DNA from 4 places in the Micromonospora sp. NPDC000316 genome. Region 4 is predicted to be linked to each of the others. Evidence: riboswitches for the same ligand, from Rfam matches in the RefSeq annotation. Region 4 holds a riboswitch; each other region holds the start of a gene.
The links. A riboswitch is a leader RNA that binds a small molecule or an ion and turns the genes downstream of it on or off. The one in region 4 is predicted to bind cobalamin.
Positions count from the first base shown of each region.

Region 1 (3,927 bases), on a different contig from region 4:
TCTCCGCGCCGGAGACCCAGGCCCTGCGCAACTTCGTCAACAGTCGCGTGGTCGGTGGGACACAGCAGATCAAGGCGAACATCGACTTCCACACGTACTCGCAGTTGGTGCTCTGGCCGTACGGCTACACCACGGCGAACACGGCGGCCGGGATGAACGCCGACCAGTACAACACCTTCGCCACCCTCGGACAGCAGATGGCGGCGACGAACAACTACACACCGCAGCAGTCCAGCGACCTCTACATCACCGACGGCGACAGCATCGACTGGATGTGGGCCACCCACAACATCTGGGCGTACACATTCGAGATGTACCCGGGCTCGGCGAGCGGCGGCGGCTTCTACCCGCCCGACGAGGTGATTCCCGCGCAGACCAGCCGCAACCGCGAGGCGGTGCTGATGCTCAGCGAGTACGCCGACTGCCCGTACCGGGTCATCGGCAAGCAGGCGCAGTACTGCGGCGGCGGTGGTGGCGGCACCACGGTCTGGTCGGACACCTTCGAGACCGCCACCGGGTGGACCACCAACCCGTCCGGCACGGACGCCGCCACAAGCGGGGCGTGGGAGCGGGGCGCAGCCCAGGCGACCACCTCCTCCGGCGCCAAGCAGCTCACCCCGTACGCCGGCTCGAACGACCTGGTCACCGGCCGGCTCGCTGGCTCGGCGGCCGGTGACTACGACGTCGACGGTGGGGTGACAAGTGCCAGGTCCCCGGCGGTGACCCTGCCGTCGTCGGGCACACTCACCCTGTCCCTGGCCTGGTATCTGGCACACGGCTCGAACGCGTCGTCGGCCGACTACCTGCGGGTGAGCGTGGTGCACAACGGCGGCACCACAGCGCTGCTCACCCAGGCCGGCGCGGCGACCAACCGCAACGGGAGTTGGGCGGTGGCGAACCTCAACCTCACCCCGTACGCCGGCCAGTCCGTGCGGATCCTCGTGGAGGCGGCGGACGCCTCCGGTGCGAGCCTCGTGGAGGCGGCTGTGGACAACGTCACAATCACCGCCTCCTGATCGGGTGGGGCCCCGTTCCGCCCCGGCGGGGCCCCACCACCCGCTCCGAACCTCCAGCCCCATCGGTGCGCTACCGTCTTAGCGACCACTCCGCAGCGAAGCCGGTGTGAAACCGGCGCTGTCCCGCAACTGTGATGCCCCACCCGACGGTGGGGACAAGCCAGGTCGCCTGCGGATCGGTCGCGACACGCGCTCTCGAGGAAGGGCGCCTCGTGGGCGGGCGTACGGAAGCCCTGTCGGCGAAGCACCACACTCCTCGACCGACAGGAGGTTCCATGTCCAGACGTACCCCCCGGCTCTTCGCCGCGACGCTCGCGGTCGTCGCGCTCGCGCTCGGCGCCTGCGCCGAGAAGACCGCCGACCAGCCGACGCCCGGCGCAGGTTCGGCGAGCGTCAGCTACCCGGTCACTGTCGGCTCGCTCACCCTCGACAAGCGGCCCGAGAAGATCGTGTCGCTGGCGCCCACCGCCACCGAGATGCTCTTCGCCATCGGTGCCGGCCCGCAGGTGACCGCGGCCGACGACCAGTCCAACTATCCGGCCGACGCGCCCAAGACCGACCTGTCCGGCTTCCAGCCCAACGCCGAGGCGATCGCCAGCAAGAACCCCGACCTGGTGGTGCTCTCCGACGACCGCAACAAGATCGTCGACCAACTCGGCAAGCTGAAGATCCCGGTGTACCTGACCCCGGCGGCGACCACGCTCGACGACTCCTACCGGCAGATCGCCGACCTGGGCACGCTTACCGGGCACGCCGACCAGGCCACCGACGTCGTCACCCGGATGAAGGACGACATCACCAAGCTGGTCAAGGACGTGCCGCAGCGCGCCGAGAAGCTCACCTACTTCCACGAGCTGGGTCCGGAGCTCTACAGCGCGACAAGCAAGACCTTCATCGGCTCGATCTACGACCTGGCCGGCCTGAGCAACATCGCCGACCCGGCCGACGCGGACGGCAAGAGCGCCGGCTACCCGCAGCTGTCCCAGGAGTTCATCGTCAAGGCCGACCCCGACTTCGTCTTCCTGGCCGACGCCAAGTGCTGCCAGCAGAACGCCGACTCGGTAAAGGCCCGCAGCGGCTGGGCCGGGGTCACCGCGGTGAAGAACAACCAGGTCGTGCCGCTTGACGACGACATCGCCTCCCGCTGGGGCCCACGGATCGTGGACCTGCTCCGGGTCGTCATCGACGCGGTCGTCAAGGTGCCCGCGTGATCGACGTCCGTCGGTGACCGGACTGCTTCCGGTGGCCACTCCGGCACCAACCAGGCGGTCGGCCGGGACGCAGCTCGCGTCCCGGCCCGCCGGCCTGCGCAAGCGCTGGTTGGCCGCCGGGGTGTTCGCGGTGCTCGTCGCGCTCGTCGCCGGGGTGTCGCTCGGCCCGGTAAGCCTGCCGCCGGGCAGCGTCGCCGCCGAACTGCTCAACCTGATCCCCGGGGTGCACCTGGAGAGCGGGTTGACCGAGCGGGAAATCGCCATCGTCACCGAGTTGCGGCTGCCCCGGGTCGTGCTGGGCCTGCTCGTCGGTGGTCTGCTCGCCCTGGCCGGCGGCTGCTACCAGGGCGTGTTCCGCAACCCGCTCGCCGACCCGTACCTGCTCGGGGTGGCAGCCGGCGCGGGCCTCGCGGTCACCGCGGTGATCGCCCTCGGCGGCGCCGGCCGCGAGGGCGCGATCTCCGGGCTGCCGCTGACCATCCCGTTGGCGGCGTTCGTCGGGTCGCTTGTCGCCGTGACGATGACCTACCTGCTCGGCGCGGCCGGCGGGCGGAGCCGATCCCCGGCGATGCTGATCCTGGCCGGGGTCGCGGTCTCCGCGTTCCTCTCCGCCGGGCAGACGTACCTGCTGCAACGGCACTCCGACACCATCCAGTCGGTCTACTCCTGGCTGCTGGGCCGGCTGGCCACCGCCGGCTGGCACGACGTGCTGCTGGTGCTGCCGTACGCGGTGGTGACCACAGTGGTGGTGCTGCTGCACCGCCGCGAACTGGACGTCCTCGCGCTCGGCGACGACGAGGCGCGCAGCCTCGGCCTGCACCCGCAGCGGTCCCGCTACCTGCTGATCGCCGCCGCGTCGCTGGGCACCGCCGCGGCGGTCTCCGCGACCGGCCTGATCGGCTTCGTCGGCATCATCGTGCCGCACACCGTCCGGCTGCTCGCCGGGTCGAGCTACCGGGTGATCCTGCCGCTGTCGATGCTGTTCGGGGCCGCGTTCCTGGCCCTTACCGACGTGGTGGCCCGCACCGCCGCCGCCCCGGCCGAGGTGCCCATCGGCGTGGTCACCGCCCTACTCGGCGGCCCGTTCTTCGTCCTCGTCCTGCGCACCGCCCGGCGGGTGCTCACGTGAGCCGCGAGCCCGCTGCCGAGCCCGTCGCCGGGCGCGCTGCCGGTGCCGGGCCGGTCGGTGGTGCCGAGCCCGGCCCGGGCGTGCCGGCGGTCGAGGTCCGGGGGCTGCACGTCAGCCTGGACGGCACGCCGATCCTCACCGGCATCGACCTCACTGTCGCCGCCGGCGAGTGGGTAACCGTGATCGGCCCGAACGGCGCCGGCAAATCGACACTGTTGCGCGCCGTCGGCGGGCTGCTGCCCGCGCCCGGTGCGATCACCCTCTTCGGTACGGCGAGCACCGCGCTACGCCGCCGGGAGCGCGCCCGGGTGGTGGCCACCGTGGCGCAGTCACCGGTGGTGCCGCCCGGCATGTCGGTACTGGACTACGTGCTGCTCGGTCGCACCCCGTACATCGCGCCGCTGGGCCGGGAGTCGGCCGCCGACGTCGACGCCGTGCACGAGGTGCTGGATCGGTTGGACCTCGTCGGCTTCCACCGCCGCGAGCTGGCGACCCTCTCCGGGGGTGAACGGCAGCGGGTCTTCCTGGCCCGAGCGCTGGCCCAAGGCGCGACGCTGCTGCTGCTCGACGA
Region 1 is NZ_JBIAZG010000001.1:352,207-356,133, reverse strand. Features, by position in the region: gene ACFY2Q_RS01635 (M14 family zinc carboxypeptidase) at 1-1,016, shown strand, start outside; cobalamin riboswitch at 1,063-1,208, shown strand; gene ACFY2Q_RS01630 (ABC transporter substrate-binding protein) at 1,292-2,227, shown strand; gene ACFY2Q_RS01625 (FecCD family ABC transporter permease) at 2,250-3,356, shown strand; gene ACFY2Q_RS01620 (ABC transporter ATP-binding protein) at 3,437-3,927, shown strand, end outside.
Region 1: linked by a shared signal. The riboswitch ahead of ACFY2Q_RS01630 (ABC transporter substrate-binding protein) and the one ahead of bluB (5,6-dimethylbenzimidazole synthase) in region 4 are both predicted to bind cobalamin.

Region 2 (3,927 bases), on a different contig from region 4:
CTCTTCATCGTCGGCACCGTCGCGTCGGCGCTCGCGCCGACGTTCGACCTGGTGCTCGTGGCCCGGTTCGTCGCGGCGCTGCCGCACGGCGCGTACTTCGGTGCGGCGGGTCTGCTCGCGGCGGCCATGCTCGGCCCCGGCAACGAGGCCCGGGGGTTCGCCGCAGTGCTCGGTGGTCTGACCGTGAGCAACCTGGTGGGCGTGCCGGCGGTGACGCGGCTCGGGCAGGCGGTCGGCTGGCGTGCCGCGTACCTGGTGATCGCCGGCGTGTTCGTGCTCACGCTGCTGGCGGTCCTGGCCGTCGTCCCGGAGGTCGTGGCAGCGGTCGACGCCTCGCCGGCCGCCGAGTTGCGGTCCCTGCGGACCTCGCAGGTGTGGCTCGTGGCGGCCACCGGGGCGGTGGGCCTCGCCGGGCTGTTCGCTGTCAACACCTACCTCGCGCCGGTCACCACAGACGTCGCAGGCCTCTCGGCCGCGACAGTGCCGTGGGTGCTCGTCGCGGTGGGTCTGGGCATGACAGTCGGCAACGCCCTGGGCGGTTGGCTCGCCGACCGGGACCTGCGCCGGAGCATGGTCGTCGGTTTCGTCGCCATGATCGTCAGCATCGCCGTCTTCGGCCTCGTCGCGTCGAACGGTGTCGGCCTGTTCGTGGGCGCGTTCCTGGTGGGCGCGACAAGCCTCTACCTGGGGCCGGTCCTCCAGGCGCGCCTGATCACCGTGGCGCCGGGCGCGCAGTTGATGGGAGCGGCGATGAGCCAGTCCGCCATGAACGTCGCCAACAGCCTCGGTGCCGGGCTGGGCAGTGTCGTCATCGCCGCGGGCTTCGGCTATCTCGCGCCGGCCTGGGTGGGAGTGATCCTCGCGATCCTCGGCCTGGGCCTGGCGGCGGTCAGCTTCGCGGCCGAGCGCCGGACGCGGGCCTCGGAGCCGATCGCCCTCGCGGGCTGACCCGTCGATCGATGGTGGTGGGCGTCGGCGCCGGCGACACGCCGACGCCGACATGTGGGGTGTGACAAACGCTGCCGCCCCTATATATGGTGTCGAGCGCAGCTGGTTCGGCCGCTCCGGTGGTCGAGGCAAGAGGGAACCCGGTGGAAATCCGGGACTGTCCCGCAGCGGTGAGTGGGAACGACAGCCGTCATCAGCACTGGGCCACACGGTCTGGGAAGCGACGGCCGGTAGGAGACCGGCGAGCCCGGTCGTGCCCGCGAGTCCGAAGACCTGCCAGCGCGCCGTACACCCGCACCCGGGTGGACGGCGGTCCGAGGCCGCGTGGGACGGCTGACGCCACCTGACCCACGCCTTTCGGGCGTGGCGTCCGCCGGTGTCTGTCTCCGCGCGTCCGAGGGCCATCTGGTCTCGAACTCGCGAGGAGTGAGTGGTGACAGTCACCGAGGTAGTCCCGGCCAGCGGCGCGACGGCCCTGCGGCGGACGCCGATGCAGGTCCGCAAGCGCGACGGCGCCACCGAGCCGGTGGACGTCAACAGGATCGTCCGGGCGGTCGAGCGGTGGGCCGACGACCTCGCCGACGTCGACCCGCTGCGCGTGGCCACCCGCACGATAAGCGGCCTGTACGACGGAGCGACGACTGCCGAGTTGGATCGGCTCTCCATCCACACCGCGGCCGAGATGATCGGTGAGGAACCGCAATACTCGCGCCTGGCCGCCCGGCTGCTGTCCGGTTACGTCGACAAGGAGGTGCGTCGGCAGGGCGTCACCTCGTTCAGCGCCTCGATCCGGATCGGTCACGCCGAGGGCCTGATCGGCGACGACACCGCCGCGTTCGTCGCGACGCACGCCGAGATGCTCGACGACGCGATCGACCCGGACGGCGACCGCCGCTTCGAGTACTTCGGCCTGCGTACCGTCTACGACAGATACCTGCTGCGCCACCCGACGAGCCGGCTGGTGCTGGAGACCCCGCAGTACTGGCTGCTGCGGGTGGCCTGCGGCCTGTCCCGTACGCCGGACGAGGCGGTCGGCTTCTACCGGCTGATGTCCAGCCTGGCCTACCTGCCCAGCTCGCCGACGCTGTTCAACTCCGGCACCCGGCACACGCAGATGTCCTCCTGCTATCTGGTCGACTCGCCGCGCGACGAGCTGGACTCGATCTACCAGCGGTACGCGCAGGTCGCCAACCTGTCCAAGTTCGCCGGGGGCATCGGCATCGCATACTCCCGGGTCCGGTCCCGGGGCGCGCTGATCCGTGGCACCAACGGGCAGTCCAACGGGATCGTGCCGTGGCTGCGCACGCTTGACGCGAGCGTCGCCGCCGTCAACCAGGGCGGCCGGCGCAAGGGCGCGGCCTGCGTCTACCTGGAGCCGTGGCACCCGGACGTCGAGGAGTTCCTGCAACTGCGGGACAACACCGGCGAGGACGCCCGGCGTACCCACAACCTGAACCTGGCCAACTGGATCCCGGACGAGTTCATGCGCCGGGTCGAGGCCGACGCGATGTGGTCGCTGTTCGACCCCCACGAGGTGCCGGAGCTGCCCGACCTGTGGGGGGAGCGGTTCGACGCCGCGTACCGGGAGGCCGAGGCGCAGGGCCGCTACGTGCGGCAGGTCCCGGCCCGAGAGCTGTACGGGAAGATGATGCGCACCCTGGCCCAGACCGGCAACGGGTGGATGACGTTCAAGGACGCCGCCAACCGGCTGTGCAACCAGACGGCCGAGCCGGGCAACGTCGTGCACCTGTCCAACCTCTGCACCGAGATCATCGAGGTGTCCAGCGACGCCGAGACGGCGGTGTGCAACCTCGGCTCGGTGAACGTCGCCGCGCACCTCACCGGCAGCGGCATCGACTGGCATCGGCTGCGCGAGACGGTCCGCACGGCTGTGACGTTCCTCGACCGGGTCATCGACATCAACTACTACCCGACAGCGCAGGCGGCGGCGAGCAACCCCCGCTGGCGGCCCGTCGGGCTCGGGCTGATGGGCCTCCAGGACGTGTTCTTCGCGCTGCGGCTGCCGTTCGACTCGCCGGCTGCGCGGGAGCTGTCCACCCGGATCAGCGAGGAGCTGTACCTGACCGCGCTGGAGACCTCCGCCGACCTGGCCCGCCGCTTCGGCGCGCACCCGGCGTTCGGGCAGACCCGGGCCGCGCGGGGCGACCTGCAACCAGACCTGTGGGGTGTCGAGGGTACGCAGACCGCGCGCTGGGCCGCGCTGCGCGAGCGGGTGCGGGCGTACGGGCTGCGCAACTCGCTGCTCGTGGCGGTCGCGCCGACGGCGACAATCGCCTCGATCGCCGGCTGCTACGAGTGCGTCGAGCCGCAGGTGTCCAACCTGTTCAAGCGCGAGACGCTGTCGGGGGAGTTCCTTCAGGTCAACACCGCTCTGGTGCGCGAGCTGAAGGCCCGTGGCCTGTGGACCGACGCGATCCGGTCGGCGATCCGCCGTGCCGAGGGGTCGGTGCAGGGCGTCGACGAGCTGCCGGCCGACGTGCGGGAGTTGTTCCGCACCGCGTGGGAGCTGCCGCAGCGGGCGCTTGTCGACCTGGCCGCCGCCCGCGCCCCGTTCATCGACCAGTCCCAGTCGCTGAACCTGTTCCTGGCCTCGCCCACCATCGGCAAGCTCTCCTCGATGTACCTGTACGCCTGGAAGGCCGGGCTGAAGACCACCTACTACCTGCGATCGCGTCCCGCCACCCGCATCCAGCAGGCCACCGTGGCGGTCCTCGCGCCGCCCACGACCGACGCGGACGCGCTTGCCTGCTCGCTGGAGAACCCCGAGTCGTGCGAGGCCTGCCAGTGACCGCCGCCGCCACCACGACCGACACCGACACGAGGACCACGCACATGCTGCTCGACCCCGGGATGGATCTCACCCTGCGCCCGATGCGCTACCCGCACTTCTTCGACAGGTTCCGCGACGCCATCCGCAACACATGGACGGTGGAGGAGGTCGACCTGCACGCCGACCTC
Region 2 is NZ_JBIAZG010000011.1:91,465-95,391, reverse strand. Features, by position in the region: gene ACFY2Q_RS21140 (MFS transporter) at 1-948, shown strand, start outside; cobalamin riboswitch at 1,035-1,244, shown strand; gene ACFY2Q_RS21135 (ribonucleoside-diphosphate reductase subunit alpha) at 1,439-3,757, shown strand; gene ACFY2Q_RS21130 (ribonucleotide-diphosphate reductase subunit beta) at 3,802-3,927, shown strand, end outside.
Region 2: linked by a shared signal. The riboswitch ahead of ACFY2Q_RS21135 (ribonucleoside-diphosphate reductase subunit alpha) and the one ahead of bluB (5,6-dimethylbenzimidazole synthase) in region 4 are both predicted to bind cobalamin.

Region 3 (3,927 bases), on a different contig from region 4:
GCACAGGACGCTGCCTTCGTCGCGGATCACCAGTTCCGACGCGGTGAAGCCATTGCGGGTCCGGCGCAAGAGCGCCGCGGCGAGCCGGCGTATCGGCCCGGGTGCTTCACCTGGGCCGTAAGGCCGGCCGCTGTCGAACGTGATGTGGCGCTGGACGTGTTCGACAGCCAGCTCCGGCATGCTGTAGTTCAGCTCGGTGACGCCGCCCGGCCCGACGAACCGTAGGGCCACGTCGCCGGCCACGTTCGGGCCGTGCTGCTGCCACCAGCCGGCCAACGGCGCCGCGAGGACCGACAGATCACCGAGTTCGTCAGCGGTGAACCGCACGACGTCACCGATGCGGTCGATCTCGATACCGTTGGCAGTGGAGGCCCTGGCAAGGGACGTCAGCATTCCCTCCGGGTCCACTGTCTGACCACGGACGACAAGGCTTACCCCGAATCCCACCGGCACGCGAGGAAGCGTAGACGCCGGTCGCGTAGCGCACATCAGCCCAGGACTGATGGCACTCTCATCGGCGGGTCTCGAAGAGGTTCACAGCGACGTTCCCGAGGCCCGAGGTGATCATGCGCTTGACACCTCGACGAGGCCTTCGTCGAGGTGGCGACCGGCCAGCTATGCTCCTGGTGGCGCTGGTTCGCCTGGTCGTGACCGGCTGGGCGTCGTAAGAGGGAACCCGGTGGAAGTCCGGGGCTGCCCCGCAGCGGTGAGTGGGAACGACCGCCGTCATCAGCACTGGGCTACGGCCTGGGAAGCGACGGCCAGTAGGGGACCGGCGCGACCGGTCAGGCCCGCGAGTCCGAAGACCTGCCCGCGCCGCGTACACAACCGTGTGCGCTGCCGTCGGCCTCGCGGGTGGGCTGAGCGGGTGACGTGCCGCGTGACGTGCGGCGGTGCGTGCTCGTCAGCGTGTGTCCGCGGTTTCGGTGGTGTGGTTTCCCGAGGGACGGACTGCCGCTGTGTATGACACCACCACGATCGACGGCCGGGCGCCGTCGGCGTCGCACCTGACCCTGTCGCAGATCATGGACCAGCATCACACGAACCTGATGGGTACGGTGCACGGTGGCCGGATCCTCAATCTCATCGACTCGGTGGCTGGGGTGGTCGCCGCCCGTCATTCCGACGGCCCGGCGGTGACCGCCGCGATCGACGAGACCGCGTTTCTGCGGGCGGTGCGGGTCGGTGACGTCGTGCACGTCGATGCCCGGATCACCTGGGCTGGGCGCAGCTCGATGGAGGTGGCCGTCAAGGTGACCGCCGACCGGTGGGACCGGGCGGTGCCGCCCACCGATGTGGCCACCGCCCACCTGGTCATGGTCGCCGTCGACGACGACGGCCAGCCGCGTACGGTGCCGCCGCTGTTGCCGGAGACCGACGGTGACCGGCGGCGGTACCGGGAGGCGGAGATCCGCCGCGAGCACCGGCTGGCCCTGCGGCGGGCGCTGCTCGACGGCGCCGAGGACCGTTGAGACGTGCTCGGGTCTGCTGGCCGGATGGCCGACGGCCGGCGGCGACGGCCGGCATTGACGACGCTGGCCGCGTCGCTGTCGCGGGGTGGACGTGGCTCGGTCGCGCCTGGTAGGCAGGCGAGTGTGCGCATCGTTTCGCTGTTGCCTGCGGCCACGGACATCGTGGCCATGCTCGGCCTGACCGGGCACCTGGTCGGCCGTACCCACGAGTGTGACTGGCCGCCGGGGATCCTGGCCGACATCCCGGCGGTGACGGCGACGTCTTTGCCGGAGGCTTTGACGAGCCGGGAGATCTCGGCGTCGATCGCCGGCGACCCGCACCGAGGTTCGTCGTTGTACCAGCTCGATGTGGCAATGCTGGATGACCTGAAGCCGGATCTGATCCTCACTCAGGATCTGTGCGACGTGTGTGCGGTCTCCTACGAGCGGGTCAATGACGCGGTTCGCCTGATCGACCTCGACACCAGGGTGGTGTCCCTGGAGGCGAGGACCATCGGCGGGATCCTGGACACGGTCGATGCCGTGGCCGCGCTTACCGGCACCGAAGGCAGGGCAGCGGAGATCCGAGCCGACAGCGAGCGTCGCCTCGCCGCACTGCCGGGGTCGGTGACCGGCGCGCCGACTGTGTTGTTCGTCGAGTGGCTCGACCCGTTGATGCCCGGCGGGCACTGGGTGCCGGAGCAGATCACCTATGCGGGCGGGCGGTCTCTGCTGCTCGGGCCCGGAGCGCACAGCACCCCGTACCGGTGGTCGGTGGTCGCGGACCTGGCTCCCGATGTGGTGGTGTTCGGGCCGTGTGGGTTCACGCCCGAGCGGACGTTCGACGAGGTGTCCGTGGCGGCCGCGCAACCCGGCTGGGCGGCCCTGCCTGCGGTCCGTCAGGGGCAGGTGTGGGTGGTCGACGGGCCCGCCTACTTCAACAGGCCCGGCCCCAGGGTCGTCGACGGCGCGGAGATCCTCGCCGCCATCCTCGCTGGCCGCCCGGACTCCCGCGCTCGGAGGGTTCCCGTCGACGCAGGCTGACACCGCCGTCCGAGTGGCCGACATCGGCGGCGACGAGGCGGGGCAGGGCTTGTTCGACGTCCGCGCCTTCGTAGCTGACGGATGGGCGACGCAGCGGAAGCCGTACGGCTGGCGTACGACAGCCTGGACGGAGGGTCGCGGCTGTCGGCCCGGTCCTGCCGTACCTCGCACCGGAGATGTTGGAATCATTGTTGTGGTGATGGCATGCAGTTTCGGGTGTTAGGTCCGCCGGAGGTCCTCCGGGACGGGCGAGTGGTGCCCGTCGGAGGGCCGAAGCAGCAGGCTCTGCTGGCCCTCTTCCTGCTGCGACCCAACCGGTTCGTCGCCGCCGACTGGCTGGTCGAGGCGCTGTGGGACGGCCGGCCACCAGCCAGCGCCCACATGACGCTGCGCACGTACGTCGCCGGGTTGCGTCGGGTCGTGGAGCCCGAGCGGTCCCATCGCGAGCCGGCGCGGATCCTGCGGAGCCGCCCGAGAGGGTACGAGCTGCGGGTGAAAGCCGAGGCCATCGACGCGTTCCGGTTCGGCAGCCTGGTGGACCGGGCGGCGGATGCGTTCGCGGCCGGGGAGCCGGCGGCCGCCGAGGGCTGCTATGCCGAGGCGTTGGCGTTGTGGCGGGGCGAGCCGCTGGCGGGCGTCGCCGAGCTGGCGGCGGTGCGCCCGGAGGTGACACGGCTGGCCGAGCTGCGGCTGAGCGCCGAGGAGGGGCGTTTGACCGCAGCCGTCGTGGCCGGCCGGCACGCGTCGGAGCTGGCGGAACTGCGCCGGTTCGTGTCGGCGAACCCGCTGCGCGAGGGAGCTCGGGCGCAGTTGATGTTGGCGCTGTACCGGTCCGGCCGGCAGACGGAGGCGCTGGCGGCCTTCGACGAGGGGCGCCGGATCCTGGCCAGCGAGTACGGGCTCGACCCCGGGGAACAGATCCGGGCGGTGCACCGGCTGATCCTGGAGCAGATCGAACCAGCGGAGCCCGGCAGCCCGGCGACCGTCGGTCCGGACGTCGTGCGGGGCGGGCCGCGCTCGGAGGAGGACGCGGCCACACCGTCCGGGCGGGATCCGGTCGTCGGCGTACCGCCGGCCGAGGGTGCGGACCCGCTTGTGGGTCGTGGCGCGGAGCTGGAGCGGCTGCGGGAATCGCTCGACGCGGCAACCCGGCACGGCGGGCGGGTGCTGGCTCTGGTGGGGGAGGCCGGCATCGGCAAGTCGAGCCTTGCCACGGCACTCGGCGGGCTGGCCGCCGCGAACGGCGTCCCCGTGGTCTGGGGCCGCTGTCCCGATGTCGGCCAGGCGCCGCCGTTCTGGCTGTGGAGCCAGGTGGTACGCGCGCTCGTGGCGATGCCGGAGGCCAGCGCCACGGGCTCGGCGAGCCGGCTCGGCGGGTTCGCCGCGGGGTCGCTGCCGGGCCCGGCAGACGGTGGCGGGCTCGACCCGACCG
Region 3 is NZ_JBIAZG010000007.1:232,832-236,758, reverse strand. Features, by position in the region: gene ACFY2Q_RS17415 (hypothetical protein) at 1-453, opposite strand, end outside; cobalamin riboswitch at 617-830, shown strand; gene ACFY2Q_RS17410 (acyl-CoA thioesterase) at 1,026-1,472, shown strand; gene ACFY2Q_RS17405 (ABC transporter substrate-binding protein) at 1,614-2,495, shown strand; gene ACFY2Q_RS17400 (BTAD domain-containing putative transcriptional regulator) at 2,700-3,927, shown strand, end outside.
Region 3: linked by a shared signal. The riboswitch ahead of ACFY2Q_RS17410 (acyl-CoA thioesterase) and the one ahead of bluB (5,6-dimethylbenzimidazole synthase) in region 4 are both predicted to bind cobalamin.

Region 4 (3,927 bases):
CAACGCCGAACAGGCGTAGAACGCTCCATCGCCGAGCGAGTTGGCGAGCTGGGCGAGAGCCAGCACCCGCGGCGGGCCGGCGGGCGGGATGATCCGGGGCACAGCGCTCCTCGTCTCGTGGTGGGTCAGTCGACCCGTGGTCCACCGGTACGTCCGCGCTTGAGTTCGTAGAAGCCGGCCGTGCCGGAGACCAGCAGCACCCCGTCCCACAGCCGGCCGGCGTCCTCGCCGCGCGGCACCGAGGCTCACCACCGGGCCGAAGAACGCGGTGACCGTGCCGTCCGGCCCGGGCACCTGGATCGCCGGCGTGCCGAGGTCCTCCCCCACCGGGTCGAGCCCGTTGTGGTGGCTCAACCGGAGCGCGTCGTCGTGGTCGTTCACGTCGGCGGCCTCGGCGAGGGCGGGGTCCAGGTGCAGTTCGGCCAGCGCGTCGCGGTACAGGTCGGGCCCGATCGGCGTCTTGTCGTGGTGGATGCGGTTGCCGAGCGCGGTGTACAGGTCCCGCAGCACCGGGGTGCCGTACTTCTGCTCGGCGGCGGTCAGCACCCGGACCGGGCCGAGGGTGTTCGACAGCCACCGCTCGTACCACGGCTCCAGGCCGTCGCGGCCCTGGTTGAGCAGCCACAGACTCATCACGTGGAAGCGCACCTCCACGGTCCGGACCCGCTCGACCTCGAGCAGCCAGCGGGAGGTGTTCCAGGCCCACGGACACTTCGGATCGAACCACATGTCAACGACAGTCATCGAAGACTCCCCTTCCCGTAGTCATTCAAGACCCGGGAATTGGCGTGCAGAAGTGCCGATTCTGGCCGTGTTGATTGGGCCAATGTAGGGTGCACGCCGTGGACATCCACGTCAGCCTGGTCGGCCCCGGGGACCGCGCGTCGAGGATCTACCGGCAGTTGCTGGACGCGATCCTGGACGGCCGGCTGCGTCCCGGCGAACGGCTGCCGCCCACCCGTGAGCTGGCACTGCGGCTCGACGTCGCCCGGAACACGGTCGCCGTCGCCTACGAGCGACTGACCGCCGAGGGCCTGGTGGTCGCCCGGGTCGGTGCGGGGACCTTCGTGACCGACGAGCCGGTCGCCCGCGCCCGGCCCCGCCCGGCCCCGGCCGGCGGGGTACGCCCCCGAGCGCTCTGGGCGTCCGCCGGGCCGACTCCTGTCGCCGCGCAGCAGCCCGCGTACGACTTCCGCTTGGGCACGCCCGACGCCGAGCTGTTCCCGCTCGGCACGTGGCGGCGGCTGGTGGCCGGCGAACTCCGCGCATCGACCGTGCGGCGCGGCTACCGCGCACCGGACGGCCATCCCGACCTGCGCGCCGCGATCGCCCGGTACGCCGGTCTCGCCCGGTCGGTGCGTGGCCGCGCCGACGACGTGATCGTCACCCACGGTGCCCAGCAGGCCCTGGACCTCGTCGGCCGGGTCATGATCGAGCCGGGCGACCGGGTAGCGGTCGAGGAGCCCGGGTATCCACCAGCCCGGCGACTGTTCCACAGCCTCGGGGCCCGGGTGGTGCCCGTTCCGGTGGACGACGAGGGGTTGGACGTCGCTGCGCTGCCCGGCGACACGCGACTGGTCTACGTCACCCCGTCGCACCAGTTGCCGCTGGGTACGCCGATGTCACTGGCCCGCCGCGCGGCACTGCTCGACTGGGTCGCTGACCGGGACGCCGTCATCGTCGAGGACGACTACGACACCGAGTTCCGCTTCTCGGCGCGGACGCTGGACCCGCTGCAGACCCTCGACCGGACCGGCAAGGTCGTCTACGTCGGCACCTTCTCGAAGACCCTGCTCCCCATGCTGCGCCTCGGTTTCCTCGTCGCTCCGGCGTCGTTGCGACCGGCGCTGCTCGCCGCGAAACAGCTCACCGACTGGCACGGCGACCACACCAGCCAGGCCGCACTGGCCCGCTTCATCGACTCCGGCGAGCTGCCGCGGCACATCCGAAAGGCCACCCGGGTCTACGCCGAGCGGCGGGCCCTGATTGACGCCGCGCTGCGGAACGACTTCGCCGAGTGGCTCGTCCCGGTGCCGTCCACGGCCGGCCTGCACCTGTGCGCACGACTACGGCCGGACGTATCCGTCGACCCGGCCACGGTCGTCGAACGGGCCGCCGACCACGGCGTCGCCGTCGAGGAACTCGCCCCCTACCATGCCGGTGACCGCCAGACGTCTGGACTGATCCTCGGCTACGGCGCCATTCAGACGGAACGGGTGCCCGAGGGACTCCGGCTGCTCGCCCGCTGCTTCTCGGGCGGGACGGGGAGTCGGGCGGATCCCAAATCCGTGGCGCGATTCGTCTCCCGTTCGTCCGGGCCGCTATGGTCTCGGTGGCACAAACGTTGCGAGGTGCCCCACGCGAGTGGGGAGAATCGGGAAGCCGGTGTGAGTCCGGCACGGGCCCGCCGCGGTGACCGGGGAGCTGCCACCTACGCGTACCAGACGCAGCCACTGGCCCTGAGGGGCTGGGAAGGCGGGTGACCAGCGCAGATCCGGGAGTCCGAAGACCGGCCTCGCGTCATCGGCCCCGTCAGGGGCACGAGCGCAGCGGGAGCCTGCCTTGAACACCGGACTCTACGAGACCATTCACCGCCGCCGGGACGTACGTGCCCAGTTCACCGGGGCGCCGATCCCCGACGAGACGTTGCACCGGATCCTCGCGGCGGCGCACGCCGCGCCGAGCGTCGGTCTTTCCCAACCTTGGGACTTCATCCTGGTCCGCGATCCTGAGCTGCGGCAGGAATTCCACCGACACGTGGAACGGGAACGGGAACGGGACACCTTCGCGGCCACGCTCGACGGCGTGGCGGCGGAACGCTTCGCCCGGATCAAGATCGATGGCGTACGCGAGTCGACGTTGTCGGTAGTGGTTACGTACGACCCGGAGCGGGGTGGTCCGGCCGTGCTCGGTCGTCACGCGATCGCCGACGCCGGCCTCTACTCGGTCTGCCTGGCGATCCAGAACCTGTGGCTGGCCGCGACCGCCGAGCAACTCGGAGTCGGTTGGGTTTCGTTCTATCGGGAGCCGTTCCTGCGCGACCTGCTCGGCATTCCGGCCACCGTCCGCCCGGTGGCGTGGCTCTGCCTCGGCCCGGTCACCCACCTGGAGCAGACGCCCGACCTGGAGCGGCACGGCTGGCAGCAGCGACGACCGGTGTCGTCGATGATCCACCACGATCGTTGGACGACTGGCTGATCGGCTGACCGGGTGGCTGGCGCTCCCCCGCCAGCCACCCGGCGATCTGCCTCGACAACCCCGACGAGGCGCCCTCACCGCCGCCACCCTGCGGCTGTGGTGATCAGCGAGTGGTGCTGACAACGGGCTCCACCAAGAGCTCAGCCGCTTCGGCGGTTGCCCCATTGGCGCGGGCTCTGCACCGAGCCCCGGCCTGCGATGTGCTGGCCCTTTCCATGTGGTTGAGGCGACGTGGCCTTGCCCTTCGCGCGCCGGGCAGCCCGATTTTCGTGAACGGCAGGCTGGTCGGCCTCGGCGGTGGCCGAGGATTCGGCATCCGCCGCGTTGTCGTCCTGGACGGGCTCAGGCTCCGGCATCGGTATCTCCCTGGATTGGTGGGGCGCCCTGCGGGCCATCGGCAGCCGACGGACGCGGGCTGCTCGGCGCCGGTGTGGGCACCCATGACGGTATCGCAACGCCGAGCCCGTCCGATCGACGGTCTCTCAGCCTCGATCGGTCGTTCGCGTAGTGCGCGCCGCGGCGATGAGGCTGCTGGAAGCGGCTCGACCCGCGTACGCACCGCGTCGTCCTGGACGATGACGCCGAGCGGGCGAGATCGGTCGATCTCGCCCGCTCCTACTTCGTGGCGCAATTCAGCGCGCCTCGGCGTACCTGTGCTGGCTACCGCACCGTCAGGTTCTGGTAGTTGGCGGCGTGACTCTGGTAGGTCGGGTTGCCGGAGTAGGCAAC
Region 4 is NZ_JBIAZG010000022.1:19,257-23,183, forward strand. Features, by position in the region: gene ACFY2Q_RS27525 (MFS transporter) at 1-210, opposite strand, end outside; partial or broken gene ACFY2Q_RS27530 (disulfide bond formation protein DsbA) at 126-744, opposite strand; partial or broken gene ACFY2Q_RS27535 (PLP-dependent aminotransferase family protein) at 843-2,027, shown strand; cobalamin riboswitch at 2,333-2,533, shown strand; gene bluB (5,6-dimethylbenzimidazole synthase) at 2,563-3,198, shown strand; gene ACFY2Q_RS27545 (hypothetical protein) at 3,339-3,554, opposite strand; gene ACFY2Q_RS27550 (immunoglobulin-like domain-containing protein) at 3,859-3,927, opposite strand, start outside.